3 regions of the Neobacillus sp. Fa239 genome follow, and region 2 is predicted to be linked to each of the others. Evidence: a T-box and tRNA genes for the amino acid it is inferred to sense, from the RefSeq annotation. Region 2 holds a T-box; the other regions hold tRNA genes.
What was found. A T-box is a leader RNA that pairs with one kind of tRNA and senses whether it is charged. The one in region 2 lies ahead of thrS (threonine--tRNA ligase), so its partner is inferred to be a tRNA-Thr.

Region 1 (10,362 bases), 2.1 Mb from region 2:
TAAGGGAGCTTGACTGCGAGACCTACAAGTCGAGCAGGGACGAAAGTCGGGCTTAGTGATCCGGTGGTTCCGCATGGAAGGGCCATCGCTCAACGGATAAAAGCTACCCTGGGGATAACAGGCTTATCTCCCCCAAGAGTCCACATCGACGGGGAGGTTTGGCACCTCGATGTCGGCTCATCGCATCCTGGGGCTGTAGTCGGTCCCAAGGGTTGGGCTGTTCGCCCATTAAAGCGGTACGCGAGCTGGGTTCAGAACGTCGTGAGACAGTTCGGTCCCTATCCGTCGTGGGCGCAGGAAATTTGAGAGGAGCTGTCCTTAGTACGAGAGGACCGGGATGGACGCACCGCTGGTGTACCAGTTGTCTTGCCAAAGGCATCGCTGGGTAGCTATGTGCGGACGGGATAAGTGCTGAAAGCATCTAAGCATGAAGCCCCCCTCAAGATGAGATTTCCCATAGCGTCAAGCTAGTAAGATCCCTGAAAGATGATCAGGTTGATAGGTCAGAGGTGGAAGCGTGGCAACATGTGGAGCTGACTGATACTAATCGATCGAGGACTTAACCAATTTTAAGATTACCTCATTTTTACGAAAACTTCTTCTGCATTATCTAGTTTTGAGGGAATGAAATTTTTATAAATTTCCTCTTGAAAAAATCTAAAAAGACATTATAATAAAATAGTGTCTGATAAATAGTCTGGTAATAATGGCGAGAAGGTCACACCCGTTCCCATCCCGAACACGGAAGTTAAGCTTCTCAGCGCCGATGGTAGTTGGGGGCTGTCCCCCTGTGAGAGTAGGACGTTGCCAGGCTGTTATATCATTATTCCGCAGTAGCTCAGTGGTAGAGCTATCGGCTGTTAACCGATCGGTCGTAGGTTCGAGTCCTACCTGCGGAGCCATTATTATGGAGAGCTGTCCGAGTGGCCGAAGGAGCACGATTGGAAATCGTGTAGGCGGGTAACCCTGTCTCAAGGGTTCAAATCCCTTGCTCTCCGCCATAATACTTTTATTTTTGGCCCCTTGGTCAAGCGGTTAAGACACCGCCCTTTCACGGCGGTAACACGGGTTCGAATCCCGTAGGGGTCACCAAAGTTTTTTCGCGTCAGGGAAAATAACTTTCATTATAATGGAGGATTAGCTCAGCTGGGAGAGCATCTGCCTTACAAGCAGAGGGTCGGCGGTTCGATCCCGTCATCCTCCACCATAATATTGTCGCGGGGTGGAGCAGTCCGGTAGCTCGTCGGGCTCATAACCCGAAGGTCGCAGGTTCAAATCCTGTCCCCGCAATTCGGTCTGGTAGTTCAGTTGGTTAGAATGCCTGCCTGTCACGCAGGAGGTCGCGGGTTCGAGTCCCGTCCAGACCGCCATATGTTGGCTCAGTAGCTCAGTCGGTAGAGCAAAGGACTGAAAATCCTTGTGTCGGCGGTTCGATTCCGTCCTGAGCCACCATTTAGATTAAAAGATACGCCGATGTAGCTCAATTGGTAGAGCAACTGAATCGTAATCAGTAGGTTGGGGGTTCGATTCCTCTCGTCGGCACCTTAAGCTGACAAATTCAGTTAATATTATGTGGAGGGGTAGCGAAGTGGCTAAACGCGGCGGACTGTAAATCCGCTCCCTCGGGGTTCGGCGGTTCGAATCCGTCCCCCTCCACCAAATTTTTTTCGCACAAGTGAAAATAACTTTTCATAACATAGGGGTATAGTTTAAAGGTAGAACGAAGGTCTCCAAAACCTTTGGTGTGGGTTCGATTCCTACTACCCCTGCCAATTGATTTTATTGTGGCGATTGTGGCGAAGTGGTTAACGCATCGGATTGTGGTTCCGACATTCGTGGGTTCGATTCCCATCAGTCGCCCCATTAAAAGTATTGAATATTTCAATAAATTGTATTATTATTGGGCTATAGCCAAGCGGTAAGGCATCGCACTTTGACTGCGACATGCGTTGGTTCAAATCCAGCTAGCCCAGCCAATTTGCGGAAGTAGTTCAGTGGTAGAACACCACCTTGCCAAGGTGGGGGTCGCGGGTTCGAATCCCGTCTTCCGCTCCATAAAATACGGCGGCATAGCCAAGTGGTAAGGCAGAGGTCTGCAAAACCTTTACCACCGGTTCGAATCCGGTTGCCGCCTCCAATTAAATAAATGTTGGGTTTTGGATTAGAACAGGTAATTAGATTTCGCCGGGGTGGCGGAACTGGCAGGCGCACAGGACTTAAAATCCTGCGGTAGGTGACTACCGTACCGGTTCGATTCCGGTCCTCGGCATTATTTATTTAAAATTTTATTACGCCGGTGTGGCGGAATTGGCAGACGCGCACGACTCAAAATCGTGTTCCTCTGGAGTGTCGGTTCGACCCCGACCACCGGTATCTTTAGATTTAGATAAACTAAATTTAAACGCTGTAAAGCACTCACAAATGTTGTTAAATCAATGTTTGTGAGTGCTTTTTTCGTTATTGAACCAGAATGTGTAGTTAAAGAGTTTCTTTTTAATTGGAAAAGAAAATGAAGAAGTTGCCGATATTGTCGCCTATGAAGCCTATTGGCGACAATACAGAAGAGAAAGCAACCAAAAGTGTCGCCAGTGTTAGGCTACAAGCTTCAGACTACAAATCAGAGAAGGAAGGAGTCTACGCTAGCAAAAAATGCTCAAAAAGAAGAATAGATAACTTAGAAGAATTCTTCATATAAAAATCACAAAAGATCGTTAACAAAATTAAGTTTCATGGCCTGAAATATCATTGCTCACAAGATTTAAATCCCGTAAATTTGATTTCTTCATATATTATTTTTACAAATAATCACATAAAATGTACGGATTAACTATATAAATTGTCCCTATCAAATAGAACACTTTTTGCATTTAATATATGGAATGATAGATTACATTTTGAAAGGAGGTGAATTCGATGCCTTCACTTACAACAGGTCCGTTTTTGGTACCAAATAAAACGAGCAGTGGAAATCCTATTAACCATGTATTTATTTCCCTTACGAATCTTAGCAGAACAGCTTTAACAGTATATGTAGAGATCCATCAAGCTTTAATTGTATCCGACCCAAATGGCTCCAATTTTCCATCTTCAGAAATGACAGCTCTTCTACCATCCGTTCCAATCACACTTGCACCAAGTTCAGCAGTCATGTTCTCTCAAAAAATCGAACAATCCACTCCTCCAACAGAAGCTGATTCAACAGACGATTCAACAGACGATTCTACTAAAGACGCTGCTACTCAATCAAACCCACAAATCTTGGTAGTTACAATTAGTGGTGATGTAACAAAACCTGGTGATTTAATTCAAGTCAGTGTAACAGGCGGTTTTTCATCCGATGGATTTTCACTTGAAGATGCAGTACCAATGATTAGCTTCCGCCATGCTGATTTAGAACACGTTCACCCTTTTGGCAGCCGCTCACCTCGTCGATACTACTAGGATCCCCTTAATTAGCTGGAAATGATGTTGAAGAAGCGTTATGGGCATTAATTGACACTCAGAAAACCTTTAGACCGTTTCTTTTTTAAGACGGTCTTTTTTGGGACAAGTATAAAGTAAAAATCCGAAATGATACTCTTACAGGCACCACTTTAAATTTTATTTTAGCTGAAATATATCCAACTTCAATTTAATAAACTGTATTAGATGTATAGCCCATGCACTTACCTTAATCTATCGCTAGATTTTAAAAGGAGTGGTCGGTCTGGTCATTCTATCTTCGTTTTCATTCTTAACCAATGATTCTACTGAAATTTATGCATGTAAGTGGGCATCAGAAAAGGAGGAAGCACCGCGTGCCATTGTGCAAATCGCCCACGGTATGGCAGAGCATATTCAGAGATACGAATCATTTGCTAATGAGCTGTTTTTTCATAAAATCCATGTTTACGGTAATGATCATCGGGGGCATGGAAGAACGGGGGAACTGAATAATAGTCCGGGCTATTTTGCGGCTGAACAAGGGTTTGAGAAAGCAGTAGAGGACTTAATTCAGTTGACAACGATTATTAAGAAGGAAAACCCTGATGTTCCCATCATTCTTTTTGGTCATAGTATGGGATCATTTTTAGCAAGAAGATATATTCAGTTATCAGGGGAGGTGTTAAAGGGTGTTATTCTTTCAGGAACAGGTGGGGATCCTGGATGGATGGGGAAGCTGGGAAGAATCATTGCGAAGCGTGAAATGATTAATAAAGGAGCAAAGACATCAAGCCCGTTGATGAACAAATTAACGTTTGGCAGTTATAATAAAGGGTTTCGTCCATATCGTACCGAATTTGATTGGTTGAGCAGGGATGAAGCGGAAGTAGATAAATATATCGAGGACCCATTTTGTGGAGCCGTTTTTACTTCCGGATTTTTCAATGACCTCCTCGAAGGTCTTGAAATTATCAACCATCCTTCCAATATAGCCGCTATTCCTTTGAATCTTCCAATCTACTTAATTTCTGGAAGCAAGGACCCGGTTGGAGGTAAAACAAAGGGTGTTATAAAAACCTATCAGGCTTTTGTAAAGGCTGGAATTACAGATGTAACCTATAAATTTTATCAAGATGCCCGCCATGAAATATTGAATGAAATAAATAGGGCCGAAGTGGTGACGGACATTCTTAACTGGATCAATTTTCACATAAAATAACAAGGTATAAAGGAGAGCTGGAAGAAAATCAACCAGCTCTAAATTAATGATGAGAGTAAACCCACCTAGGTAAAGCAAGTGAGGATTTCGACAAATTTCGTAAAATTCCTTGACGAATTTTAGCAAACCATGTATTATAATATACGTCAGATGAAATGAATTATTATTCATTTAACCATGCGGGTGTAGTTTACTGGTAAAACCTCAGCCTTCCAAGCTGATGTAGTGGGTTCGATTCCCATCACCCGCTCCATACATAACTAACGCAGTGTATCGTTACAATAGAGAACGATGCATTGCGTTTTTCTTTTTTTACTGAAAAAAAGATGCCTTATGAGCATCCAAGAATGCGAAACGATGCGTCACCACCATGTACTTGGACAAACATATTCAATAACGATTCGGTAAGCTTTTCTGCAGATGCTTGCTCAATCGATGGCCTTAAGTAAATGATTTGCAGAGCATTTGTTGTTTTTTCCGTTACGGGTGATCGTTCCGAATCCACGAATGGGCTCCCAAATGGGCCTTGTTGGTCACAAGCGATAATCAAATGTTCCAACGAATTAATCCGGCCATTTAAGCCATTATATTCTTCTCCTTTTCGGCCGATTCGGATTTCAACCGGTCCTGTTAGCCGGTCAAGGTCATAAATGCCAATCGGTACTTGATATTGTAAGGAGAAGAAATTATTGATATCGATAGCACTTTGCACGGGGTTAAGGTAATTTTGCTTTTGCACCCTGCGAATTAGTGCTTCGTTTGAGGGGCGATAACGGTTTGGATCTTTTCCAAGCATTTTAAACACTTTGCGCCATTCCTGAATTCCCGGTAAATCAGTGACGTTCTTGTTTTCTAATTCAAAAAAAATGGACTCTTGGAAAAGCTGGAGCCGTCCTTTTACCATTTGGGGAGAGTCTCCGACCGTGATATTTTTATATTCAATAATTCCTGCTTTAAAATTGGAAATCTGCTCGATAAGCGCTGCTGAAAGGGTAATTTCCAAGCTTTTCACCTCCAAAATACGTTAATAATAGTTTATCATAAAAGGATATGAAATAAATAATGAAGGGGGAGGCCGCCTGTGGATATTATAAAACTAAAAGAAGAGCTCATTGTGTACAGTAAGGAAATTGGGATCGATAAAATTGGTTTTACTACAGCCGATCCCTTTAGTGAGTTGAAAAATAGATTAATCCGGCAGCAGGAATTAGACTATCAATCCGGTTTTGAGGAGCCGGATATTGAGAAACGCACCAATCCTTCTTTGCTTCTGGAGGAACCAAGATCAATCATCTCGATTGCGATTGCGTATCCGTCGAAAATGAAAACTAGAGTCGTCAGCAAAAAAGGGGAAAGAAGAGGGATTTTTTCTCGAGCCTCTTGGGGATTGGATTACCATCATGTTCTTCGAGATCGATTGAAGAAGCTTGAAGCCTTTATTTTAGAAAAAGCTCCTGGCGCACGCTTGAAATCCATGGTAGACACAGGTGAACTTTCTGACCGCGCTGTTGCACAGAGAGCAGGAATCGGCTGGAGCGGGAAAAACTGTGCGATTATTACTCCTGAGTTTGGCTCTTATGTTTATATTGGGGAAATGATAACGAGTCTTCCCTTTGAGCCGGATACACCAATGGAGGACCAATGCGGTACTTGTACGCAATGCCTTGATGCCTGCCCAACAGGTGCTTTGGTTCAGGGTGGACAAATCAATGCCAAGCATTGTATTTCCTTTTTAACACAAACGAAGGATCTGATACCTGACGAATTTAGGGAAAAAATCGGCAATCGTGTTTATGGATGTGATTCCTGTCAAACTGCTTGCCCGGTTAATAAAGGAAAAGAGTTTCATTTCCATGATGAGATTGAGCCTGAACCGGAAGTAGCGAAACCTCTGTTAACCCCTATATTGAAATTGAGCAATCGTGAATTTAAAGCCAAGTTCGGACATGTTTCCGGTGCATGGCGCGGGAAAAAGCCGATTCAGCGGAATGCCATCATTGCTCTTGCGCATTTTAAGGACGATACGGTAGTACCTGATTTAATAGAAGTATTGAAGAATGAACCAAGCCCTGTTACGAAAGGAACAGCGGCATGGGCTCTTGGAAAAATCGGCGGGGACCATGCTTATGCTGCCTTGCTGGAGGCAAAAGGGCAGGAAAATGATGAAACCGTTCAAAAAGAAATTGAAAAAGGCCTTAATTATTATAAACAATAAAAGAGCGAATTGGCTCTTTTTTTGCTTTTAAATTCCTTTTTCCTTCATATGTATGAATGGAAAGGGGGGAAATCCATGCGAGAATTACTCCAAGATTTATTTCAAAAACGGCTTCAACAGTTTGTTGGGAGCCCAAGAAATGAAAGTGATTATTATTCTAAGGCTGAAAAAAAGAAGGAATCATTAGCGAAGCGGTCTGCCGAAATCGTAAAGGTAAAAGCGGCTGGAAAAATAATCGAAGAAACAACCGACGGCGATTTTCAAACCATCAAATACGAGACCCATTTTCAATACTTAATTAAGCAAAAAGGGAGCCTTTATTTAGAAGAAGAGGTTGAAGAAAGAATAGGGAAGTTCTATAAGAATGTACTGATAATGGATGAAGAAATCAATCCATATATTTTTGACAAACAAGAAGAAGCACTACCCGACCTCTCAGAAGAAAATCCCGAGCGCTTGAACTATGAATATAATCGACTGAAAGCTGTGCAATATGCGGAACTGTGGTGGAATAGCTATAATCCATCCTATATTAAGTTTCAAAATGATTGTACCAATTTCATTTCTCAATGCCTTAGATCAGGCGGGGCACCAATGAGAGGATTTCCGAAGCGTGGAAGTGGCTGGTGGCTGCAATATAAAAATTATAGCTATAGCTGGGCAATGGCACATTCATTAAGATTATACTTAGCTAATTCAAAGAGCGGATTAATGGCTAAAGAAGTTAGCAGTCCTGATCAACTTCTATTGGGTGATATCATTTGTTACGATTTTGAAGGAGATGGCCGCTTCAATCATAATACGATGGTCACCGGCAAGGATGCTAATGGCATGCCATTAGTAAATGCCCATACGTATAATAGCCGGAAAAGATACTGGGCATATGAAGATTCTTCTGCTTATACACCAAATATCAAATATAAGTTTTTTTCAATTATTGGTTGATTTCTTGTAGACAATACTCAGAGTCGGTATAATGGCTTATGAGGTGAGTAAACGTGTCAGTGCATGTAGTATTATATCAGCCACAGATTCCATCAAATACAGGGAATATTGCCAGAACCTGTGCAGGAACAGGTGCCACTTTACATTTAATCCGTCCATTAGGATTTTCTACTGATGATAAAATGTTAAAGCGGGCTGGATTAGATTATTGGGAATTCGTTAATATTGTTTATTACGATTCCTTAGATGATTTTTATGAAAAAAATGCCGGCGGCGAGTTTTTTTATTTGACCAAATTTGGCCAAAAGCCACATTCTTCCTTTGATTATAGCGATCCAAATAAGGAGTACTACTTTATTTTTGGTCGTGAAACAACGGGGCTTCCAAAGGATGTTATTGAAAATAATAAAGAGGTCAGCTTAAGAATCCCAATGAATGATAATATTCGCTCCTTAAACCTGTCCAATACCGCAGCCATCTTAATCTACGAAGCATTGCGGCAGCAGGACTATCCTAATTTAAAATAAAAAGAAAAGAGGCCAGAATCGGTCTCTTTTTTTGCTTATTTATTTGCGCCCGGTTTGTCGTTATATCCAGCTGTAAAGATGGCGGCTAAAAAGGCGATCATGACCAAAATAACGATAAATGTGTGCATGTTTATGTATTCCTCCCACATTAATTTTTTAAATTAGTGAACATATAATTTTATTATATCCTAACTTTAAAAAATGAAAAGGTAAATATTCCTAAGGATAAAACAAAAAAGATAGACACGAATACGTCTTGGTTACGCATGTTCAAAGAATCAAGCGCATAGAGTATATTAATCGTCTCTGATAAAGTACAGGGGGAGGGCCTTATGGATATTTTAAAAAAAATCGAGATGTTTCGTGAAGAAGAGGAAAAACTTCGTTGGGAAGGGTCGTTTGCTGATTACTTGGAGTTGTTAAAGGATAAGCCATGGGTAGCACAATCTGCACATTCACGCGTATATAATATGATCAAAGACGCAGGAATTGAAGAAGAAAAAGGGACGAAGAAGTACAATTTCTTTAACAATCAATTATTTGGCTTAGAGGAAGCATTGGAGCGGCTTGTGGAAGAATATTTCCATCCAGCTGCCAAAAGGCTGGATGTCAGAAAACGTATATTGTTATTAATGGGCCCGGTAAGCGGCGGGAAATCCACGCTGGTTACCATGCTAAAAAGAGGACTTGAAAGTTATTCCCATACGGACAGGGGCTCTGTTTTTGCCATAAAGGGCTGTCCGATGCATGAAGACCCGCTGCACTTAATTCCGCATCATCTCAGATCTGATTTTTATGAAGAATACGGAATTCGAATTGAAGGAAATCTTTCTCCACTAAATATGATGCGCCTTGAGCAAGAATATGGAGGAAGAATTGAAGATGTTTTAGTGGAAAGAATCTTCTTCTCTGAGGATAAACGAACAGGGATCGGTACGTTCAGCCCATCTGATCCAAAATCACAGGATATTGCCGATTTGACAGGAAGCATTGATTTTTCAACCATCGCCGAGTTCGGGTCAGAATCTGACCCAAGAGCCTATCGTTTTGATGGAGAGCTTAATAAAGCAAACCGTGGAATGATGGAATTCCAGGAAATGTTGAAATGTGATGAGAAATTCCTGTGGCATTTACTATCATTAACCCAAGAGGGAAATTTCAAAGCGGGCAGATTTGCGTTAATCAGCGCGGATGAGCTGATCGTCGCCCATACAAACGAAACGGAATATCGATCCTTTATTTCAAATAAAAAGAACGAAGCTCTTCACTCCAGGATTATTGTGATGCCGATTCCATACAATTTAAAGGTTTCACAAGAAGAGCGGATTTATGAAAAGATGATAAGGGAAAGCGATGTGTCTGATGTACACATTGCCCCGCATACACTGAGAGTGGCAGCGATGTTTACGATTCTGACTCGTTTAAAGGAACCGAAAAAGGGCGATATCGACTTAGTGAAGAAAATGCGGTTATATGATGGAGAAAATGTAGAAGGCTTTAATTCAGCTGACATTGAGGAGCTTAAGAAGGAATATCATGATGAAGGTATGAGCGGGATTGATCCACGTTATGTCATTAACCGAATTTCATCTACGATTATTCGAAAGGAAGTCCCTTCTATTAATGCATTGGACGTATTGCGGTCATTAAAAGACGGGTTGGATCAGCACCCATCTATTACGACAGAACTGCGTGAACGTTATATGAACTATATTTCTCTAGCTCGGAAAGAATATGATAATATTGCAAAAAATGAGGTCCAAAAAGCATTTGTGTATTCTTATGAAGAGTCTGCCAAGACATTAATGGATAATTATCTTGATAATGTTGAAGCTTATTGTAATAAAGCAAAGCTGCGTGACGTCTTAACTGGTGAAGAAATTAATCCGGATGAAAAGCTTATGCGTTCCATCGAGGAGCAAATCGGCATTTCTGAAAATGCGAAGAAAGCGTTCAGGGAAGAGATTTTAATCAGAATTTCAGCCTTTGCAAGAAAAGGCAAGCGATTTGATTACAATTCTCATGATCGCCTT
Region 2 (10,362 bases):
AGCATTGAAATAATAAAGAGGCTGCCCATTTGCAGCCTCTTTCAATTTATTCGAACGTAATTTTATCCACCGTTTCGCGGTCTAAGCGCTTGATGACTTCAACGATTAGTTTTACTGCGTTTTCGTAGTCATCACGGTGAAGCATTGCAGCATGTGAATGGATATAACGTGTTGCAATCGTAATGGCTAGTGCAGGAACACCGTTACGAGTCAAATGGATAGAGCCGGCATCTGTTCCACCGCCAGGAATGGATTCAAATTGATATGGAATGCTCAGCTCATCGGCGACATCTGTTACAAAATCACGTAAGCCTTTATGTGCCACCATTGAAGCATCATATACAACGACTTGAGGTCCTTTGCCCATTTTGCTCATTGCTTCTTTCTCTGAAATTCCAGGTGTATCACCGGCAATACCTACGTCTACAGCAAAGCCGATGTCCGGCTGAATTTTGAAAGTGGCCGTCTTAGCTCCACGCAATCCAACCTCTTCTTGAATGGCCCCTACCCCATAAACAACATTTGGGTGATCCACGCCTTGCAGCTGTCTTAGAACATCAATCGCAATTGCACAGCCAATACGGTTATCCCAAGCTTTTGCTAAAAGCATTTTCTCATTGTTCATGACGGTAAATTCAAAATAAGGAACCACCATATCTCCAGGACGAACACCCCATTCCTGGGCTTCTTCACGGCTGGATGCACCGATATCAATGAACATATCTTTAATTTCAACTGGTTTCTTCCGTGCTTCAGCAGATAATACGTGTGGCGGTTTTGAGCCGATGATACCGGTTACATCACCTTTGCGTGTCACAATGGTCACACGCTGTGCAAGCATCACCTGCCCCCACCATCCGCCGACAGTTTGGAAGCGAAGGAAGCCTTTATCATCGATTGCTGTGATCATAAACCCTACTTCATCTAAGTGGCCGGCAACCATAATCTTTGGTCCACCTTCTTTACCAGTCTTTTTGGCAATTAAACTGCCTAGACCATCAGTTGTTACTTCATCCGCAAATGGTTCTATGTATTTTTTCATCACTTCACGAACTTCACGCTCATTGCCGGGTATTCCTTTGGCATCGGTTAAGTCCTTAAACATGGTTAATGTTTCATCTAATTTTGCCATTGTTTCGCCCCCTTTTTATTCGTACCAATCTTAATTATACAAAATAACTATTGAAATTGACAAATTTTTCTGCTAATAGTTATTTTCTTGTCTTTGATAATTTACTTCATTTTTCAATAAATATGCTTTTTCGATATCCTCCATTGTAAAACCAAGCAGACTCGCCAATTGAAGATAAGTCTCAAATAAACAAACATAATCAGAAAGGGCTTTGCTTTTTTGAAAAATACTGATCTTATCATATATGTTTAGGAACATTTCATTCACATCGATCGAGGAAGGCATCTTAGGCAGTTCGGGGGATTGTTCCTGGAACCCGCACTCGAGACCAAGCGATAAAATAAAATGGATTCCATCCACAAACTCCTCCAATACCACATCCTTTGGAGAAGAAGACTTAATACTCCAAAATTTAAAACACCGCGTTTCATTGGCAAGTTCCCCAACTTCCACAAGTAAAGCAAGTACCTTCCTGCTAAATAAATCCTCTTCATGAAGCCCGTGTTTTGCTTCAATATGGGCATCCAAATTCTTTTGCATGTCAAATAATTTTTTAAGTTGCACCTTAATCCCCTCCTATTGAAAAAATTAAATCCAAAAGACTAATAAAATAACATCAATAATTGCAAGTAGTGGAAAGCCTATCTTAAATGTCAGATGCTTTGTTTTATGCCGGTATAGCTGCATGCCAATGGTTGTTCCGACTGCTCCGCCAACCAATGCGACAAGCCATAAGGTCCTTTCCCGAATCCGATATTGATGCTTTATGGCCCGCTTTTTATCGATCCCCATCAGGAACAGCCCTATTAAATTAAGGATAAAATAGGCCGCTGCCACTATTTCTTTTTCATTCATTCTCCATTCCCCTTATAGAAAAAGCCATCCTCATTATTAGAGAATGGCTATATTATAAAATTACTTGTTATTTTGTTGTTTTGCAACGTTTGCTAATTCAGCAAATGCGTTAGCATCGCTAACTGCTAATTCAGCAAGCATCTTGCGGTTTACTTCGATACCAGCAAGCTTTAATCCATGCATTAAACGGCTGTAAGAAAGACCGTTCATACGAGCAGCTGCGTTGATACGAGTGATCCAAAGTTTGCGGAAGTCGCGCTTTTTCTGACGACGATCGCGGAATGCATACATTAAAGATTTCATAACCTGTTGGTTAGCAACTTTATATAATGTATGTTTTGAACCGAAATAACCTTTAGCTAATTTAAGAACTTTTTTACGACGTTTGCGAGTAACAGTACCGCCTTTTACACGTGGCATGTAATTTCCCTCCTATATAAATCGAAAATACTCGAGATGATTAGATATTAGTTAATAAATGACGAATGCGTTTGAAATCACCTTTTGAAACAAGTGATGATTTACGAAGCTTACGCTTTGCTTTTGTAGATTTGTTAGCAAATAAGTGGCTTGTATAAGCGTGGTCACGCTTTAATTGACCAGTTCCGGTTCTTTTGAAACGCTTTGCAGCGCCGCGGTGAGTTTTCATTTTTGGCATTGGGATATCCTCCTTATTACTTGTCTGATTTAGGTGCTAGGACTAGGAACATACTCCGTCCATCCATTTTCGGATGTGACTCAATGGTCGCAACCTCTTTGCACGCTTCTGAAAAACGGTCTAATACACGCTGACCGATTTCTTTATGGGTAATCGCTCGGCCTTTAAAACGGATTGAAGCTTTTACCTTGTCGCCTTTTTCCAAAAACTTAATAGCATTGCGAAGCTTTGTATTAAAGTCATGCTCATCAATTGTCGGGCTCAGACGAACTTCTTTAGTGACGATAATTTTTTGATTCTTTCGAGCTTCTTTTTCCTTCTTTTGATTCTCGAATTTAAATTTGCCATAGTCCATAATTCGGGCTACTGGAGGCTTTGCATTTGGTGCTACAAGTACCAAATCAAGATTCACTCTTCCAGCAATCTCCAACGCTTCGTTTTTGGATTTGATTCCAAGCTGTTCACCGTTTTGATCAATCAGGCGAACCTCACGAGCGCGAATTCCCTCATTTAACAACATGTCTTTGCTAATAATTAGCCACCTCCAAGGTTTAATTACAAATACATCATTCAGGACAAGAAGGATTTATAAAAGGCTGCCCTTTTCTCATGACACATAGCTGCATTGGTAAATACTAAAACTTTTAAGCATTGTTTTGTTTTTCATGCATATAAAAAAGTGCGGATGAGCACACCCACACTTTACGAAACAAAAGTAATCAAACTAAAAAGTTCACGTAAAACCTGCCAACTGCTAAAGCGTCAATCAGGTGAGAAGCGGGTGCTTCTTCTTTTCCCATAATTGTATTCAATTTTTACCTTAGTAACTATAACATAAGCAAAGACGTAATGTCAAATTAACAATGTTATTGGCAACGAAATTTATTTTAGCAAGAAACGAAAAATTATTCAACAGTTTTTTTATAAACAAAAAGAGAGGCGATGCCTCTCTTTGTTTTATTATCCTTTTTTCACTTCCGCCTTCAAGGAAGCGATAAACTCCGAAAATAGCTTGGTTTCTGAGTTTTGTTCACCATATTTGCGGACATTCACAGCGCTTTCTTCCACTTCTTTATCACCGATAACGAGCATATATGGAATTTTTTGCATTTGGGCTTCGCGGATTTTATAGCCGATTTTCTCATTGCGGCCATCCAATTCAACACGGAAGCCTTCAGCTTTTAACTGATCCTGTACTTTCCTGGCATAGTCATAATGTGCTTCTGGTGATACCGGTATGACTTGAACTTGAACAGGTGCGAGCCATGTCGGGAATGCTCCCTTATATTCTTCAATTAGGTAAGCAACGAATCGCTCCATCGTTGAAACAACCCCTCGGTGAATAACAACTGGGCGGTGCTGCTTGCCATCCTCGCCAACATAAGTTAAGTCAAATCGCTCAGGTAATAAGAAATCCAATTGGACAGTGGAGAGTGTTTCATCTTTACCTAATGCAGTTCTGACCTGAACATCAAGTTTCGGACCATAAAAGGCCGCTTCCCCTTCAGCTTCAAAATAATCCAGTCCAAGATCATCCATCGCTTCCTTCAACATGCTTTGCGCTTTTTCCCACATTGCATCATCATCAAAGTATTTTTCCTTATCTAGCGGATCACGATAGGATAAGCGGAAGGAATAATCACTAATATCAAAGTCTTTATAAACATCCAGTACTAAACGAACAACCCGTTGGAATTCTTCTTTAATTTGATCTGGACGGACAAAAATATGAGCATCATTTAGCGTCATTCCTCGGACACGCTGCAAACCAGATAATGCGCCTGACATTTCATAACGATGCATTGTTCCCAACTCTGCAACTCGAATCGGCAGTTCACGATAGCTGTGGATGCTATTTTTATAAATCATCATGTGATGCGGGCAGTTCATCGGCCGAAGCACTAATTGCTCATTATCCATTTCCATAACTGGGAACATGTCTTCATGGTAATGGTCCCAGTGTCCTGATGTTTTATAAAGATCAACGCTTCCCATTATCGGAGTATACACATGATCATAACCAAGGCTTACTTCTTTATCGACAATATATCGCTCGATAATTCGGCGGATTGTTGCCCCTTTTGGCATCCAGAGCGGAAGCCCCTGGCCGATCAATTGATTATTTGTAAACAGGCTTAATTCTTTTCCGATCTTGCGGTGGTCCCGCTCTTTTGCCTCTTCAAGCAAACGAAGGTGCTCTGCCAGTTCTTCTTTTTTGAAAAACGCAGTTCCATAAACCCGCTGGAGCATTTTATTGTTGCTGTCACCGCGCCAATAGGCACCGGCAATGCTCAAAAGTTTAAACTCTTTAATTTTTCCAGTTGACGGAACATGGACACCGCGGCAAAGATCCAGGAATTCACCCTGCTGATAGATTGTTACAGTCTCTTCAGCTGGAATGGCTTCAATTAGTTCAAGCTTGTATGGATCATCCATTTCTTTAAAAAGCTGGACGGCTTCGTCACGACTGACTTCCTTGCGAATAATCTCAAGGTTTTCATTTACGATTTTCGCCATTTCCTTTTCGATTTTTGGAAGATCTTCTGGTGTTAATGACTCCTCAAGATCCATATCGTAGTAAAACCCGCCTTCAATAACCGGACCTACACCAAGATTTACTTGAGGATAGAGTCGTTTAACTGCCTGTGCCATTAAATGGGCAGTGCTGTGACGGAGAACTTCCAAAGCCTCCCCAGAATCAGGCGTTACAATTTCTATTGAACCGTCTTCAAGGATCGGACGGCGAAGATCGAACATTTGGCCATTCCATTTACCGGCAATCGCTTTTTTCTTCAGGCCCGGGCTGATAGATACGGCAACATCTTCCGTTGTTGTTCCTTTTGAAAACTCCTTTACTGCTCCATCAGGAAACGATAATTTTACAACGTCTGACATAACAATTCCTCCAATCATTTTTGATAAAAATAAAAAACCCGTCCCTGGAAAAGGGACGAGTTATGATTAACACGTGGTTCCACCCAATTTTTCATTTTTAAAAAAGATAAAAATGACTTTGGACAAATAACGGTTGTTGACCGTCAACAATTACTGATCTCTTAAACAGACGTTCACTGCTGAAGTTTAAAGGTGGTAAGTATTTATTCCGTGATAGGAGGCTTCCAGCCTTTGACCTCCCTCTCTTGTAACCGTAAAGAAATACTCTTATCCTTATCATTACTTTTACTGTAATAATTTGCTATGTAGGTTATTATAATGATTTCATTTTTAAAAATCAAGGGACATTTACACCATAATTATTATTTTGGCAATATTTTTTTATTTTATGCATGATGTTCAGAAATATCTGATGTCCCCTCTGCCATTCTTATTTTTCGAAGTGTTTCAAAGGATTTAATCGTTACTCTTTCTTCAAAAATATTTTTAATGGTGCGGATAAGCGGTGCCTCAGAATCCTTCGTGTAAATAAAAATCGATGTTGGTGCGAGTGATAAAAGTGGTGCAATGGATGCAGAGTCAACATAAATCGGATGATTAAACAATAATTTACGGTCAATCATTTTTGTGAGTTCAGCCCTTTTCAATTCCAGAAGATCCTCATTGAAAAAGGTAATCTCCTCATCAAACAACAAATGAAGTATATTCATCATCGGTTTTCTTCCCGCTAAAAACTCTCGAAGTGTTTGAACAAACATCTGGTATTCCTGTTCCATTTTATATTCATCAATAGAAATTTCTACATAGCTTTCAAGCAATTGCAAATAGGGACGCAAGCGGAATTTGAAAAATGAATCAAATGAAAAGGAAATATTTTCTTGAAATATTTGGCTGATGGCTTCCTTGATTTTTGGCTCTTCTCCAGAGTCCTTTAAAAAGACCGCTAATTCCTTTCGATACCCATCTTGAATGGAATAAATAATATCAATAATTTGCTGCTGCTCATCCGGGTCCTCATATAAATATTGATTATTCAAAATTTCCCTATACCAATCGTCTCGTTTTATATGAACAATAAACTCCCAAAATGCTTCTTTGATCTTTTCAAAGGTTTGATTGGATAAACCGCCTTCAATAATTTTTACTATATATCGATCTTCATAAAGAAGAATAAATTGATTATCAAATTTATTTTGTAAGCATTTTAGCAAATGATTATAAAACCGCTGTGCATCCATCTTACTTTGGAAGATGATTTCTGCCAACCAAATCCCCCCTCGTACCGATTTTCTGGTTTCTAATATATATGGGGGACTTGACCAATTTAGAAGTTCGCAAAAAAGAAAAAGGACTGCCGCGGTTTTCGCTGGCAGCCCTTTTCTTCATTATTTAAATTATCTTCTTCGATTTGGCCCATCAACAAGTACCGGCTCACTTATGGTCTTTATTCTTTCCATAATTCTTCGTGCTTTCATTCTTTCTTCTTCACCACGCTGGCTATAAGTTAAATGGTGTTCTAATCCTTGAAAATCAAAATTGGAGGTGAAAAAGGTCGGAAGATTTTCAAGCATTCTAAATTGGAGAATCGGTCCTAAAACCTCATCTCTTGTCCAGCTTGACATTGCTTCCGCCCCAATATCATCCAACATTAAGATCGGTTCTTTTTTGAGTGCCTCAATTTTTTCATTTAAGGTTGAGTCAGCAATAGAGCTTTTCATCTCGCGAAGAAGTTCAGGGACATAAACAATCATCGATGAAATTTGTTTTTGAGCGAGCTTATTGGCAATTGCACCTAACAAATAGGATTTCCCAACCCCAAATTCACCATATAAATATAAGCCTTTTGTTTGTTTTCCCTGTTCATATGCCAATAAAAATGCGAGGGTCTTTTGAAAAGCATCGATTCTGTCTTCATCACGTATAAAGTCTTCAAAAGTGGCATTTAAAATGTCTTTCGGCACATATAGACTCTTAATCAAACTCTCATTTTTTCGTTTTTCATCATGCATTATTTTTCTTGGACAGCGTTCGTATCTAACATCTATAGAATTTCTTGTTAAAAACAATTCAGGCTGATAGCCCTTCATCATATTGATGCAGTTTTCAAGGTTTTCACATTTATTGCAAGCCTTGCTTTGGTTTGTATATTCATAAAGCTTTCCTAAGCTTCTGTCAATTAAGTCTTTTGTAATGGCATGTTGATTCTTTATAATAAAATCCTTAATGTCAGGATGTTCTAAGGTTTCTTGACGCATTTTTTCATATCGTTTTTGGAAATCGTTATTTGAGGCTAACCTTTTTAACGTTTGGTTTATCTTCTCCATAAGTCACCTCACCTCTATTCGTCTAATGCCTTAAGCATTTCATCTATATCTCGTTTTTTAGCCTCTAAGTCCGGACTCTTTTCTGTCTTCTTTTGTTTTTCCTTATCAAACCAGTCTGGAAGCAGCTCTTTCCGAATTGGCTTTCTATTCGATCCTCTTCCAGCCTTTTTGTTTTCTGCCCGAGATACTTCATCTTTCTTTGCAAATTCCATAGCTTCCTTCACCGTTTTCAATTGCTTTCGGGCCCAATGACTGGCGATTGAATCGACAAATCCCTTGGTAAACTTCATATCGGATTTAATCATGACAACCTGTATCAATACATTCACAACCCCGGGTGAAAGCTTGTACTTAATCATAATTTCCTCTAGAATTTCCAAATTAGCATTTGATGGCTCCACACCACCTGAAAGCTCCTTAAAAACCGTTAAAGGGGAAGTAGTTTCATAATAACGAATCAATTTTTCTTCCTGTGTTTTCGGTTCGGTTAACTGAACTTGATGGATTACAGGCTGGGTTCGGTTTATAAGGCTCGGAAGCTGGTCATAATTAACAAATTGATACCAATCACGAACCCCTTTTCTCAATTCCTCTATATCAATTTCTTCATGCTCATTCATTGCGCCCAAAATGAAGTTTTTCATTTCAATTGCATCTATTTGGTATAAAAACGCCAGATTGCTAATCACATTTTTCACTTTTGAAGTGAGTGCCTTTTTGGGGACGAGTGATTCATTTAAACCAGCTGACAGTAATTCAAAATCAAAGAAACTCGAATCGATTTGAATGGTTTTTTGATCCTGCCTGCCAATAAACTGCTTTTGGCCATCTGCAGTTAGTTCAGCTGAAAGATCTTGATGATATTGAAGGCTCCCCGGAGTGGCCGAGCTAAAAACTTCCTGAAAGGCCTTTGTGATGTCCATAAACCTATCATCCACTGGCAATTGTTGGTCGCTAAAAAAACGTTTGAGCCGTGCAAAATGGTTCTTGCCAATCTTTCGATATAAATAGATGTTAAGCATCCCATCCAAAAAAAATTGTTCGGGGGTTAACGGAGGGTGCAGTTCATAAATGAAGGAACGCTCATCTTCTTCCGTCTTTACAAATGTCTTTAAAAGTCCAATTCCCTCAAGCTTTAATCTTGCTTCATAAATATCTTTTAGATTTAGACCTAATAGGTTCATTAATAAGTGATGGGAAGAGGATTCTGACCATAATCGATTTTCCTCTAATTCCGACCAAAGCGTCATATACAAACTAAAGCATGCAGACCCGATTAAAGGCTGATACAAAAAGGTCAGCACTTTTCGGTCATAATCATGCAGAAGTCCATTAGCACTTACGATATAACGGTCAATAGGAACGATCTCCTGCCAATGCTGCGCCATCGTTACCACCTCTTTCTCTATAAGTGGAAAAAGAAGCCAAAGAATGCTTTAGCTCCTTATGATTTCTCTTTGTTAATCAGTTCCTTTAATTCTTCAATAAAAACATTAATATCCTTAAATTGACGGTATACAGAGGCAAAACGGACATAGGCAACTTCATCAACCCGGGCAAGCCTGTCCATGACCATTTCGCCGATAAATTCACTTTTAATCTCAGATATGCCTTGATTTCTCAGTTCTTTTTCAACACCATGGGTGATGTCTTCCAATTCCTTTAACGCAACAGGACGCTTTTCACAGGCTTTGATTAAGCCTCTCAAAATTTTATCTCGGCTGAACTCTTCCCGAGTTCCTTCCTTCTTCACAACAATTAATGGGATCTCTTCTATTTTCTCAAAAGTGGTAAAACGATAACCACATTCCTCACATTCCCGTCTGCGCCGTGTTGCCCGTCCATCATCAACCGGCCGAGAATCAAGTACACGTGTACCATAATTAAAACATGTTGGGCACTTCATTGTTAATCAGCTCCAAATCTAACTAGGCAAAACAAGCCTCTTACCAATATCTTATTAAAAAGAATAAGGTAAGACAAGTAGAACTATTAATGGTTTTTAGCTGTTCCAACGTATGTATGCACTTTGTTAAGCTTGTCGTAATAGGCAATGATTCGCTTTCTTAAAACAGGATAAACCCCGGTAAGGGAGAATTTATCAGTGGAAAGAATAAAATCCACTGCTGTTTCCATTGGCTTGACCGATACAACAGTGATTATTAAAAAGCAAGGGAACGGTTTATTTATTTCAACGGCCATTTCTCCATGCTCCTTTGATACAGTAGTAATCCGGCAATCCGCATCCCCGCTGAATACATGCTCAACCGATTGAAAAAGCTGATTAAAAGTTGCCTTATAATAATGTGTTTTCAACAATTCATCCGCTTGTCGATCTGAAGTCTCAATTTGCTTGCTAAATCTCAAAAATACATTTCCAAAGATAGCCATAGTATTCCTCCAAAAAAATCACTTTAACTTTATTATAATAAAGCGTAAATAAAATAAAAAGGAGTGTATTCGTATACACCCCTTGTCAATTCATTTACATATATTTT
Region 3 (10,362 bases), 140 kb from region 2:
CTCTTCTAACTCACTTAAATCAATACCGAGTTCTTGAAGTCCTTCAAAGACGACCTCTTCAATCCCAAGATTGATTAAGTTTTGCCTTAAAAGCTTCCCCAAAAGATATTCAATGGAAAGGTAGTAAACCTGCTTTCCCGTTGAAGCCCTGTACCGTTCATTTGTGTTGATCCAGTCATTGCTGACATACTCACGTACCATGTTTCCCAGTGTTTGAAAATGGTCACGTTCCGTGCTTTCTGCAAAGCTCGTGCCACAGACCATTTCAATCCGTATTAAAAAGTGTTTTTTGAACTCTTCCTTACTAGAAAACATGTGTTTCACTCCTTGAGATGAGCTCGGCATATAGCTGATTATAGCGGAAGGCCGATTGAGCCCAGCTATTATCCATTTCCATTGCTCTTTGAACAAGTGGTTTCCATACGTCCTTATTAGGGAAAAAGCTTAATGCTCTTCTGATCGTGAAAAGCATATCATGCGCATTAAAGTTTCGGAAGGAAAAGCCATTTCCTTCTCCTGTTAACTCATTCCATGCCTGAACCGTATCGTTTAATCCTCCCGTTTCACGGACAATCGGAATTGCGCCATATTTCATGGCAATCAACTGACCCAACCCGCATGGCTCAAAAAGGGATGGCATTAAAAACAAATCGGCAGCCGCATAAAGCTTATGGGCAAGCGGTTCATTAAATTCTGTAGAGACTTTTAACTTTTCCGGATACACTCTTGCTGCTTGGCGGAAGTATTCTTCAAACTCATAGTCTCCTGTTCCAAGGATAATGATTTGAATATCTTCCTGCAGAATTTCACGGAGAACACATTGAACCAAATCCAGTCCTTTTTGCTTTGTCAGCCGGGAAATCATTACCATCAATGGGGTCGTTGATACTTGAGGAAGTCCAAAAAGCTTTTGAATCTCCTTTTTATTTTCAACTTTATTTTTATGGTCTTTGGCTGTATAGGTTTGGTAGATAAGAGAATCATTTACCGGATTATAAAAGTCCTCATCAATACCATTTAAAATCCCGAACAGGTCTTCCTTTCTTTCCCTCAGAAGCCCGTCAAGCTTTTCGCCATATACAGGTGTTTGAATTTCCTGCATATAAGTCGGACTGACCGTTGTTATTTTATCAGCCGCAACAAGAGCAGCTTTCATAAAATTAGTGTTCCCAAAAAACTCTAATTGACCTGCGTAAAAGGACTGGATATCCAGTCCAAGCAGGTCTTCTAGTACCTCTTTTGGGAAAATCCCCTGGAATTGCAAGTTGTGTATGGTAAAAACAGTTCGAATTTTTCCATACCCTTCTCGCTTGTAATATTCTTTTCTTAACAGAAATGGAACCATGGCGGTATGCCAGTCGTGGCAATGGAGAACATCGGGATAGAACCCGATATGTCCTATTGCCTCTAACACCGCCCGATTAAAAAAGGCAAATCGTTCTCCGTCATCGTAATACCCATATAAGCCTTCACGTTTAAAATAGTATTCATTATCAATAAAATAATACGTTACCCCTTGAAACTCAAGTTCTTCAATTCCGCAATATTGGTTTCTCCAACCAACCGCAACCGTCAATTCAGCTACTTTTTTCATGTCTTTTTTATAATGATCAGCAATTGGCCCATATTTAGGAAGAATCACTCTTACATCAGTTCCAAGACTTGTTAACTCTTTTGGAAGAGAACCGGCAACATCGGCAAGTCCCCCGGATTTTACAAATGGACCACATTCTGATACAGCAAATAATACTTTCACGAATTAATCAACGCTCCTTGCTTTGAACCTTTACGAATCACATATGGTGCTTGTGCCGTACCGATAATTTTGGTGCCCGCCTCTATTTTTACATCCTTATCAAGGATAACTGAATCTAAGAAACAATTATCTTCAATTTGACACTTCTGCATAATAATACAATTTTTAATAACCGAACCTTTGCCTATTTTAACGCCACGTGAAATGATGCTGTTTTCAATGTTGCCGCTGATTAAACAGCCATTGGCTATCATGGCATTCTGCACATTTGAACCTTTTAAATACTTGGTCGGCGGCTCATCCTTTACTTTCGTATAGATAGGCTGCTCTTTTAGAAATAATTGTTTCCAAACATCTGATTCCATTAAATTTAAGCTTGTAGAATAATAGTTTTGGATAGAATCGATCATTACCGCATACCCATTATAATCATAATGGCAAATTGTATAATTGTGGTTAATGTCTAATACCACATCTTTTATACAGGTGTATCCAGTTTCGTTTCTGGTTTCAAGCAGTTTAATTAGCAGCGAAGTTTTGACCAAATACATCTCCAGTGATCTTCCATCGACGTGGTGGATTTCTGTTATATCGCAGCCGGAACGAATATGGCTGTCTAACAATGGTCTGAAGTCCATGTTAAAAACGGTATAGCAATTAGCAATGATGGCATATTCCTGCGAACTACGATAAAAATAGTCCATATTGGCTGCAAAATTTTCAAATGACCCAATTTTATTTCTATCATTATCAATAATAGGCGATGGAAAAAAGAAAAGTCCATCCCGTTTACGGTTTAAATCCCAATTCTTTCCTGACCCAAGATGATCCATTAATGAACGGTATTGCAGCTTTGGAAAAATAGCGACACTGCGAATTCCTGAATTCACCATATTGGATAAAACGAAATCAATTATGCGGTAACGGCCCCCAAACGGCAATGCAGCCAATGATCGATGCGTTATAAGGTCCTCCAAATCATCATGATAGGTTGTTGCATCTATTACTCCCAAAAGCTCTTTTTTCAATTTTAGCCCCTCCTGTTTTTTTAAAAAGCAGGATATAACCCGCTTAACAATTCTTGTGTCACCAGAACAATTTCATCATCAAGGGAACGGATAACAGCTCCGTCAGGGATCGTTATATCTGCTGGAACAATCGCTTTCTCAATAAATACATTCTCACCGATTATCGCATCTGGCATGATAACGGACTCTTTAATGATGGACCCTTTTCCTACACTAACTCCTTGGAATAAAACCGACTTCTCAATTTCTCCTTCAATCGAGCAGCCCTCATTAATCAATGACTCCTTAATTACCGCCTTTTGCGAAATATACTGAGGCGGTTGATTCGGATTCACCGAATAGATTTTCCATCCATGGTCAAATAAATCCAGATCACATTTCTCATTTAATAAATCCATGTTGGCTTCCCAAAGACTATGTACCGTTCCAACATCCTTCCAATAGCCTTTAAATGGATATGCATATAATCTCTTTTTTTCCTCTAGTAATAATGGGATAACATCTTTACCAAAATCATGACTTGAATAAGGATTCCGTTCATCCATTTCTAAATATTCCTTCAGTATATTCCAACTGAAAATATAAATTCCCATTGAAGCAAGGTTATTTTTAGGGCTGCCTGGCTTTTCCTCAAACTCTGTTATCCTCATATCCTTATTCGTACTCATAATCCCAAAGCGGCTTGCCTCTGCCCATGGAACTTCTATTAGGGAAATTGTCACATCGGCACGTTTTTCAATATGATATTCCAGCATACTCTCATAATTCATCTTGTAAATATGATCGCCTGAAAGGATTAATACATATTCAGGCTGGTATTGCTTTAGATAATTAAGATTTTGATAGATGGCACTCGCTGTTCCTGTATACCACTTTACCTCTGAGGATTCACTGTACGGGGGTAAAACGGTTACCCCTCCATCTTTACGGTCAAGGTCCCAGGCACTGCCGATGCCGATATAAGAATTCAATAAAAGTGGTTGATATTGAGTCAAAACCCCCACTGTATCAATCCCGGAATTCGAACAATTACTTAAAGTGAAATCAATAATCCGATACTTTCCTCCAAAAGGGACAGCCGGCTTCGCAAGTTCCTTTGTCAGCGAATTAAGTCTGCTTCCTTTCCCTCCTGCCAACAGCATGGCTACGCACTTTTTCTTTCCCATTTCCTTTTCTCTCCTTTCGTTTTTTGACGGGCCTTAAGATCTGAAAACCGAAGGGTGGAATCGTCACATTAACCGAATATGGTTTACCATGATAGGGCTCATCCGTTGATACGATGGTTCTTTTATTCATTAACCCCGCACCACCAAATTCCACTTGATCACTATTAAAAATTTCTCGATATTCCCCTTTAGCCGGAACGCCAATTCGATAATTTTGATAATTGCAGCCTGTAAAATTCCCGATAATAATTAAAAAATCACCTTGTTTTTTTCCTCTGCGGATAAAGGAATAAATCGATTGCCCGCAATTATCTGCATCAATCCATTCAAAACCGTCCCATAAATGATCCAATTCATATAACGCTTTTGAACGTTTATATAGCTTTGTTAATTGTTTAACATATTCATTTAATGATTGGTGCATGTCATATTCCAGTAAGTTCCAATCCAGCTGTTCCTTATCTTTCCACTCAGCAAATTGCCCTAATTCAAACCCCATAAACAATAACTTTTTCCCGGGGTGGGCAAACATATACCCAAGCAATAGCCTCAGCTGTGCAAATTTCTCCCAATACTCCCCTGGCATTTTATCTAGTAATGATTTTTTCCCATGTACCACTTCATCATGAGAAAGGGGCAGCATAAACGTTTCTGAAAAAGCATATAAAAGGGAAAAAGTAACCTTTGAATGGACCTTTGACCGAGAATAAGGCGCTGTTTCCATGTATTCAAGAATGTCATTCATCCAGCCCATATTCCATTTATAATCAAAGCCCAGTCCACCGTGGTTGACGGGAACAGTCACTTGAGGAAAGTCAGTGGAATCTTCCCCTATCATTAAAAAGGAAGGATCATGATCATGAATTTCTTTATTAAGCTTTTTCAAAAAATTTATTCCAAATGGATTTTCCTGCTTACCGGATGAATTTGGCCAATAGATGATATTCGCAACTGCATCCATCCTAAACCCATCAATATGGTAATATTTCATCCAAAAAAAGGCATTTGAAATGAGGAAACTTTGAACCTCGCCTCTTCCTAAATCAAAATTAGCCGTTCCCCAAACATGATTTTCTCTGTCATTAACATCATTATAGGAATAAATATGTGTGCCATCGAAGCGATATAAACCATGTGCATCCTTACAAAAATGTCCTGGTACCCAATCAAGGATTACGCCTATTCCATGCTGGTGACATTGGTCAACCAAATACATAAAATCCATAGGCTCTCCATATCTTGATGTAACAGAAAAATATCCTGTTCCCTGGTATCCCCATGAACCATCGAATGGATGCTCAACAAGGGGAAGTATTTCAATATGTGTAAATCCATGCTCAATAACATAGGGGATTAGTTCCGCAGCAATTTCTTTATAAGTAAAGAAATCACCATTCTCCTTCTTCTTCCATGACCCCAAATGCACTTCGTAAATAAGTGATGGCTCAGAAAGGAAGTTCTTTTTTCCCTTTTGATTCATCCAATATTCATCTTGCCAATCATATTCCTCAAATGAATAGACGACCGAAGCTGTATTGGGTCTCACTTCTGAATAAAAGGCATACGGATCTGCTTTTAATATGATTTCTCCAGCTGATGTGAAAATTTCATATTTATAAATTCTCCCTGCAAGATCCTCATTCACAACGAGAATCCAGACACCTTCATCATTTACCTTTTGTAATTCATATCCCTTACCGTTCCAGTTATTAAAATCCCCTACCAGCCTTACCATGTGAGCATTAGGGGCCCAAACACAAAAACGTGTATACACTTTGTCGGTTTCTTTAAAGATATGAGCGCCAAAAAGCTGATGACTTTGGAAATAACTTCCTTCATGAAATAAATGCAACTGATATTCAGTAGGAAATATTGTATTTACCGCCATGGCTCTCCTCTTCCCAAATGAATTATGTATTTCAAAGTTAAATTATAATTCCTACTTCCCAATATTCCTCGAAATACTTTTTTATCTTTTCTGACAATTAACTATTTTATTTTACATCTTTTCCGATAATCCGACGGGATTCAACAATAATTGACAAAGAAATTAACTTAACTCGACAAATGTTCTCAAAAAAAATATTTTTGTTCTTTAGAAGAATGCGCTTACAAATAAAGCTGCTAGATTAAATGAATCATGATTCATTAAAATAATGGGATTTTTTTTCGGAAGTGTTAGGGGATTATGATGGTGAGATGAGGTTTAGGGGATTAGGGAATCTTCTTATTTACCAATACTCCTACTTAAATGATGATTCGGGCATTTGGAAGTTGCTCTATTGACCAAAACCCCTTCTGAGATGATGATTCGGGCAATTGGGAGTACTCCTATTTACCAAAACCCCTGCTAAGATGATAATTCGGGCAATTGGGAGTCCTTCTATTGACCAAACCCCCTGCTAAGATGATAATTCGGGCAATTGAGAGTCCTTCTATTGACCAAACCCCCTGTTGAAAACAAGATTCGGGCATTAGGAAGTCTACCTATTAACCAAAGCTCCTCATAATATGAAGGTTCAGGCAATAAAACCAAACAAAAAACCTGATGATATACTATCATCAGGTTTTTCGTATGACCCCTACGGGATTCGAACCCGTGTTACCGCCGTGAAAGGGCGGTGTCTTAACCGCTTGACCAAGGGGCCAATAAATTTATGGCAGAGAAGAAGGGATTCGAACCCTCGCGCCGGTTACCCGACCTACACCCTTAGCAGGGGCGCCCCTTGAGCCACTTGGGTACTTCTCTATAAAGGCTCCGCAGGTAGGACTCGAACCTACGACCGATCGGTTAACAGCCGATAGCTCTACCACTGAGCTACTGCGGAATAGTGGAAAGTTATTTTACTATTGCCAAAAACTATGGTGGGCCTAAATGGACTCGAACCATCGACCTCACGCTTATCAGGCGTGCGCTCTAACCAGCTGAGCTATAGGCCCATATTGGAGCGGGTGATGGGAATCGAACCCACTACATCAGCTTGGAAGGCTGAGGTTTTACCAGTAAACTACACCCGCAAAATTAATGGGGCGACTGATGGGAATCGAACCCACGAATGTCGGAACCACAATCCGATGCGTTAACCACTTCGCCACAATCGCCATGATATTAAATCTAAAAAATTAAATGGTGGCTCAGGACGGAATCGAACCGCCGACACAAGGATTTTCAGTCCTTTGCTCTACCGACTGAGCTACTGAGCCAACATATGGCGGTCTGGACGGGACTCGAACCCGCGACCTCCTGCGTGACAGGCAGGCATTCTAACCAACTGAACTACCAGACCAAATTGCGGAGGCAGGATTTGAACCTGCGACCTTCGGGTTATGAGCCCGACGAGCTACCAGACTGCTCCACCCCGCGATAATAGAAATGAAACTTAACATTGCTGAAGTTTAAATAATATGGCGGAGGAAGAGGGATTCGAACCCCCGCGCGGTTTAACCCGCCTGTCGGTTTTCAAGACCGATCCCTTCAGCCGGACTTGGGTATTCCTCCATATTATATGAAAATTACTGGTGGACCTTGTAGGACTCGAACCTACGACCGGACGGTTATGAGCCGTCTGCTCTAACCAGCTGAGCTAAAGGTCCAAGTTAAAGTACAATTTAATTCTAATTTCATTTGGTAGCGGCGGAGGGGATCGAACCCCCGACCTTACGGGTATGAACCGTACGCTCTAGCCAGCTGAGCTACACCGCCAAAGTATCAATGAAATTTAATTGGTGGAGTCTAGGGGGATCGAACCCCTGACCTCCTGCGTGCAAAGCAGGCGCTCTCCCAGCTGAGCTAAGACCCCAATATATAGTGAAGTAGATGGTCGGGAAGACAGGATTCGAACCTGCGACCCCTTGGTCCCAAACCAAGTGCTCTACCAAGCTGAGCTACTTCCCGTAAAAATAATGGCGCGCCCGAAAGGAGTCGAACCCATAACCTTCTGATCCGTAGTCAGACGCTCTATCCAATTGAGCTACGGGCGCATTATTTATAAGTGATTTTGTTATCGAAAAAACACTGGTGCCGAGGACCGGAATCGAACCGGTACGGTAGTCACCTACCGCAGGATTTTAAGTCCTGTGCGTCTGCCAGTTCCGCCACCCCGGCAAATATGGAGCGGAAGACGGGATTCGAACCCGCGACCCCCACCTTGGCAAGGTGGTGTTCTACCACTGAACTACTTCCGCATAATTGATTTAAATGGTGCGGGTGAAGGGAGTCGAACCCCCACGCCTTGCGGCGCCAGATCCTAAGTCTGGTGCGTCTGCCAATTCCGCCACACCCGCATATTGAAAGTTATTTTGCTTTCACAAAAAACTCTGGTGAGCCATGAAGGACTCGAACCTTCGACCCTCTGATTAAAAGTCAGATGCTCTACCAACTGAGCTAATGGCTCAAAAAATAAATGGTGCCGGCTAGAGGACTTGAACCCCCAACCTACTGATTACAAGTCAGTTGCTCTACCAATTGAGCTAAACCGGCAATTATTGAAGATTATTTTCACTTTCGCGAAAAAATCATGGTGGAGGATGACGGGATCGAACCGCCGACCCTCTGCTTGTAAGGCAGATGCTCTCCCAGCTGAGCTAATCCTCCATTTATACAGCCTGGCAATGTCCTACTCTCACAGGGGGACATCCCCCAACTACCATCGGCGCTGAGAAGCTTAACTTCCGTGTTCGGGATGGGAACGGGTGTGACCTTCTCGCCATTATTACCAGACTATTTATCAGACACTATTTTATTATAATGTCTTTTTAGATTTTTTCAAGAGGAAATTTATAAAAATTTCATTCCCTCAAAACTAGATAATGCAGAAGAAGTTTTCGTAAAAACGAGGTAATCTTAAAATTGGTTAAGTCCTCGATCGATTAGTATCAGTCAGCTCCACATGTTGCCACGCTTCCACCTCTGACCTATCAACCTGATCATCTTTCAGGGATCTTACTAGCTTGACGCTATGGGAAATCTCATCTTGAGGGGGGCTTCATGCTTAGATGCTTTCAGCACTTATCCCGTCCGCACATAGCTACCCAGCGATGCCTTTGGCAAGACAACTGGTACACCAGCGGTGCGTCCATCCCGGTCCTCTCGTACTAAGGACAGCTCCTCTCAAATTTCCTGCGCCCACGACGGATAGGGACCGAACTGTCTCACGACGTTCTGAACCCAGCTCGCGTACCGCTTTAATGGGCGAACAGCCCAACCCTTGGGACCGACTACAGCCCCAGGATGCGATGAGCCGACATCGAGGTGCCAAACCTCCCCGTCGATGTGGACTCTTGGGGGAGATAAGCCTGTTATCCCCAGGGTAGCTTTTATCCGTTGAGCGATGGCCCTTCCATGCGGAACCACCGGATCACTAAGCCCGACTTTCGTCCCTGCTCGACTTGTAGGTCTCGCAGTCAAGCTCCCTTATGCCTTTACACTCTGCGAATGATTTCCAACCATTCTGAGGGAACCTTTGGGCGCCTCCGTTACTCTTTAGGAGGCGACCGCCCCAGTCAAACTGCCCACCTGACACTGTCTCCCACCCCGATGAGGGGTGCGGGTTAGAATTTCAATACAGCCAGGGTAGTATCCCACCGACGCCTCCACCGAAGCTGGCGCTCCGGTTTCTCAGGCTCCTACCTATCCTGTACAAGCTGTACCAAAATTCAATATCAGGCTACAGTAAAGCTCCATGGGGTCTTTCCGTCCTGTCGCGGGTAACCTGCATCTTCACAGGTACTATAATTTCACCGAGTCTCTCGTTGAGACAGTGCCCAGATCGTTACGCCTTTCGTGCGGGTCGGAACTTACCCGACAAGGAATTTCGCTACCTTAGGACCGTTATAGTTACGGCCGCCGTTTACTGGGGCTTCGATTCAGAGCTTCGCTTGCGCTAACCCCTCCTCTTAACCTTCCAGCACCGGGCAGGCGTCAGCCCCTATACTTCGCCTTGCGGCTTCGCAGAGACCTGTGTTTTTGCTAAACAGTCGCCTGGGCCTATTCACTGCGGCTCATCGAGGCTATTCACCTCAATGAGCACCCCTTCTCCCGAAGTTACGGGGTCATTTTGCCGAGTTCCTTAACGAGAGTTCTCTCGCTCACCTTAGGATTCTCTCCTCGCCTACCTGTGTCGGTTTGCGGTACGGGCACCCAATATCATCGCTAGAGGCTTTTCTTGGCAGTGTGGAATCAGGAACTTCGGTACTATATTTCCCTCGGCATCACAGCTCAGCCTTCACGGTGAACGGATTTTCCTATTCACCAGCCTAACTGCTTACACGCACATATCCAGCAGTGCGCTTACCCTATCCTCCTGCGTCCCCCCATTGCTCAAACGATAAAGAGGTGGTACAGGAATATCAACCTGTTGTCCATCGCCTACGCCTTTCGGCCTCGGCTTAGGTCCCGACTAACCCTGAGCGG

Region 1: it has a tRNA-Thr gene. The T-box ahead of thrS (threonine--tRNA ligase) is inferred to sense a tRNA for this amino acid. The anticodon was not compared.
Region 3: it has a tRNA-Thr gene. The T-box ahead of thrS (threonine--tRNA ligase) is inferred to sense a tRNA for this amino acid. The anticodon was not compared.

What each region holds. Positions count from the first base shown of each region.
Region 1 is NZ_AP041611.1:766,241-776,602, forward strand. It holds rRNA gene ACZ5XR_RS03550 (23S ribosomal RNA) at 1-567, shown strand, start outside; rRNA gene rrf (5S ribosomal RNA) at 697-813, shown strand; tRNA gene ACZ5XR_RS03560 (tRNA-Asn) at 828-902, shown strand; tRNA gene ACZ5XR_RS03565 (tRNA-Ser) at 910-1,001, shown strand; tRNA gene ACZ5XR_RS03570 (tRNA-Glu) at 1,018-1,092, shown strand; tRNA gene ACZ5XR_RS03575 (tRNA-Val) at 1,132-1,207, shown strand; tRNA gene ACZ5XR_RS03580 (tRNA-Met) at 1,217-1,290, shown strand; tRNA gene ACZ5XR_RS03585 (tRNA-Asp) at 1,294-1,370, shown strand; tRNA gene ACZ5XR_RS03590 (tRNA-Phe) at 1,377-1,452, shown strand; tRNA gene ACZ5XR_RS03595 (tRNA-Thr) at 1,470-1,542, shown strand; tRNA gene ACZ5XR_RS03600 (tRNA-Tyr) at 1,575-1,659, shown strand; tRNA gene ACZ5XR_RS03605 (tRNA-Trp) at 1,699-1,772, shown strand; tRNA gene ACZ5XR_RS03610 (tRNA-His) at 1,788-1,863, shown strand; tRNA gene ACZ5XR_RS03615 (tRNA-Gln) at 1,902-1,976, shown strand; tRNA gene ACZ5XR_RS03620 (tRNA-Gly) at 1,981-2,055, shown strand; tRNA gene ACZ5XR_RS03625 (tRNA-Cys) at 2,064-2,137, shown strand; tRNA gene ACZ5XR_RS03630 (tRNA-Leu) at 2,184-2,269, shown strand; tRNA gene ACZ5XR_RS03635 (tRNA-Leu) at 2,293-2,373, shown strand; gene ACZ5XR_RS03640 (hypothetical protein) at 2,498-2,695, shown strand; gene ACZ5XR_RS03645 (hypothetical protein) at 2,914-3,441, shown strand; gene ACZ5XR_RS03650 (alpha/beta hydrolase) at 3,698-4,642, shown strand; tRNA gene ACZ5XR_RS03655 (tRNA-Gly) at 4,822-4,895, shown strand; gene ACZ5XR_RS03660 (B3/B4 domain-containing protein) at 4,974-5,645, opposite strand; gene queG (tRNA epoxyqueuosine(34) reductase QueG) at 5,724-6,857, shown strand; gene ACZ5XR_RS03670 (amidase domain-containing protein) at 6,933-7,802, shown strand; gene trmL (tRNA (uridine(34)/cytosine(34)/5-carboxymethylaminomethyluridine(34)-2'-O)-methyltransferase TrmL) at 7,856-8,329, shown strand; gene ACZ5XR_RS03680 (PrkA family serine protein kinase) at 8,662-10,362, shown strand, end outside.
Region 2 is NZ_AP041611.1:4,324,132-4,334,493, forward strand. It holds gene ACZ5XR_RS21410 (M42 family metallopeptidase) at 47-1,132, opposite strand; gene ACZ5XR_RS21415 (dUTP diphosphatase) at 1,205-1,696, opposite strand; gene ACZ5XR_RS21420 (DUF1294 domain-containing protein) at 1,721-1,987, opposite strand; gene rplT (50S ribosomal protein L20) at 2,048-2,407, opposite strand; gene rpmI (50S ribosomal protein L35) at 2,448-2,645, opposite strand; gene infC (translation initiation factor IF-3) at 2,662-3,165, opposite strand; ribosomal protein L20 leader region at 3,313-3,444, opposite strand; gene thrS (threonine--tRNA ligase) at 3,606-5,540, opposite strand; T-box leader at 5,589-5,829, opposite strand; gene ACZ5XR_RS21445 (putative sporulation protein YtxC) at 5,927-6,805, opposite strand; gene dnaI (primosomal protein DnaI) at 6,935-7,864, opposite strand; gene ACZ5XR_RS21455 (replication initiation and membrane attachment family protein) at 7,879-9,252, opposite strand; gene nrdR (transcriptional regulator NrdR) at 9,309-9,770, opposite strand; gene ACZ5XR_RS21465 (hypothetical protein) at 9,857-10,255, opposite strand.
Region 3 is NZ_AP041611.1:4,466,917-4,477,278, forward strand. It holds gene ACZ5XR_RS22105 (glycogen/starch/alpha-glucan phosphorylase) at 1-315, opposite strand, end outside; gene glgA (glycogen synthase GlgA) at 305-1,756, opposite strand; gene ACZ5XR_RS22115 (GlgC family sugar phosphate nucleotidyltransferase) at 1,753-2,784, opposite strand; gene ACZ5XR_RS22120 (glucose-1-phosphate adenylyltransferase) at 2,805-3,950, opposite strand; gene glgB (1,4-alpha-glucan branching protein GlgB) at 3,892-5,838, opposite strand; tRNA gene ACZ5XR_RS22130 (tRNA-Glu) at 6,527-6,598, opposite strand; tRNA gene ACZ5XR_RS22135 (tRNA-Ser) at 6,609-6,699, opposite strand; tRNA gene ACZ5XR_RS22140 (tRNA-Asn) at 6,707-6,778, opposite strand; tRNA gene ACZ5XR_RS22145 (tRNA-Ile) at 6,814-6,890, opposite strand; tRNA gene ACZ5XR_RS22150 (tRNA-Gly) at 6,895-6,968, opposite strand; tRNA gene ACZ5XR_RS22155 (tRNA-His) at 6,977-7,052, opposite strand; tRNA gene ACZ5XR_RS22160 (tRNA-Phe) at 7,079-7,154, opposite strand; tRNA gene ACZ5XR_RS22165 (tRNA-Asp) at 7,161-7,237, opposite strand; tRNA gene ACZ5XR_RS22170 (tRNA-Met) at 7,241-7,314, opposite strand; tRNA gene ACZ5XR_RS22175 (tRNA-Ser) at 7,357-7,449, opposite strand; tRNA gene ACZ5XR_RS22180 (tRNA-Ile) at 7,468-7,544, opposite strand; tRNA gene ACZ5XR_RS22185 (tRNA-Met) at 7,577-7,653, opposite strand; tRNA gene ACZ5XR_RS22190 (tRNA-Ala) at 7,675-7,750, opposite strand; tRNA gene ACZ5XR_RS22195 (tRNA-Pro) at 7,769-7,845, opposite strand; tRNA gene ACZ5XR_RS22200 (tRNA-Arg) at 7,855-7,931, opposite strand; tRNA gene ACZ5XR_RS22205 (tRNA-Leu) at 7,967-8,055, opposite strand; tRNA gene ACZ5XR_RS22210 (tRNA-Gly) at 8,061-8,135, opposite strand; tRNA gene ACZ5XR_RS22215 (tRNA-Leu) at 8,150-8,234, opposite strand; tRNA gene ACZ5XR_RS22220 (tRNA-Lys) at 8,269-8,344, opposite strand; tRNA gene ACZ5XR_RS22225 (tRNA-Thr) at 8,355-8,430, opposite strand; tRNA gene ACZ5XR_RS22230 (tRNA-Val) at 8,469-8,544, opposite strand; rRNA gene rrf (5S ribosomal RNA) at 8,554-8,670, opposite strand; rRNA gene ACZ5XR_RS22240 (23S ribosomal RNA) at 8,800-10,362, opposite strand, start outside.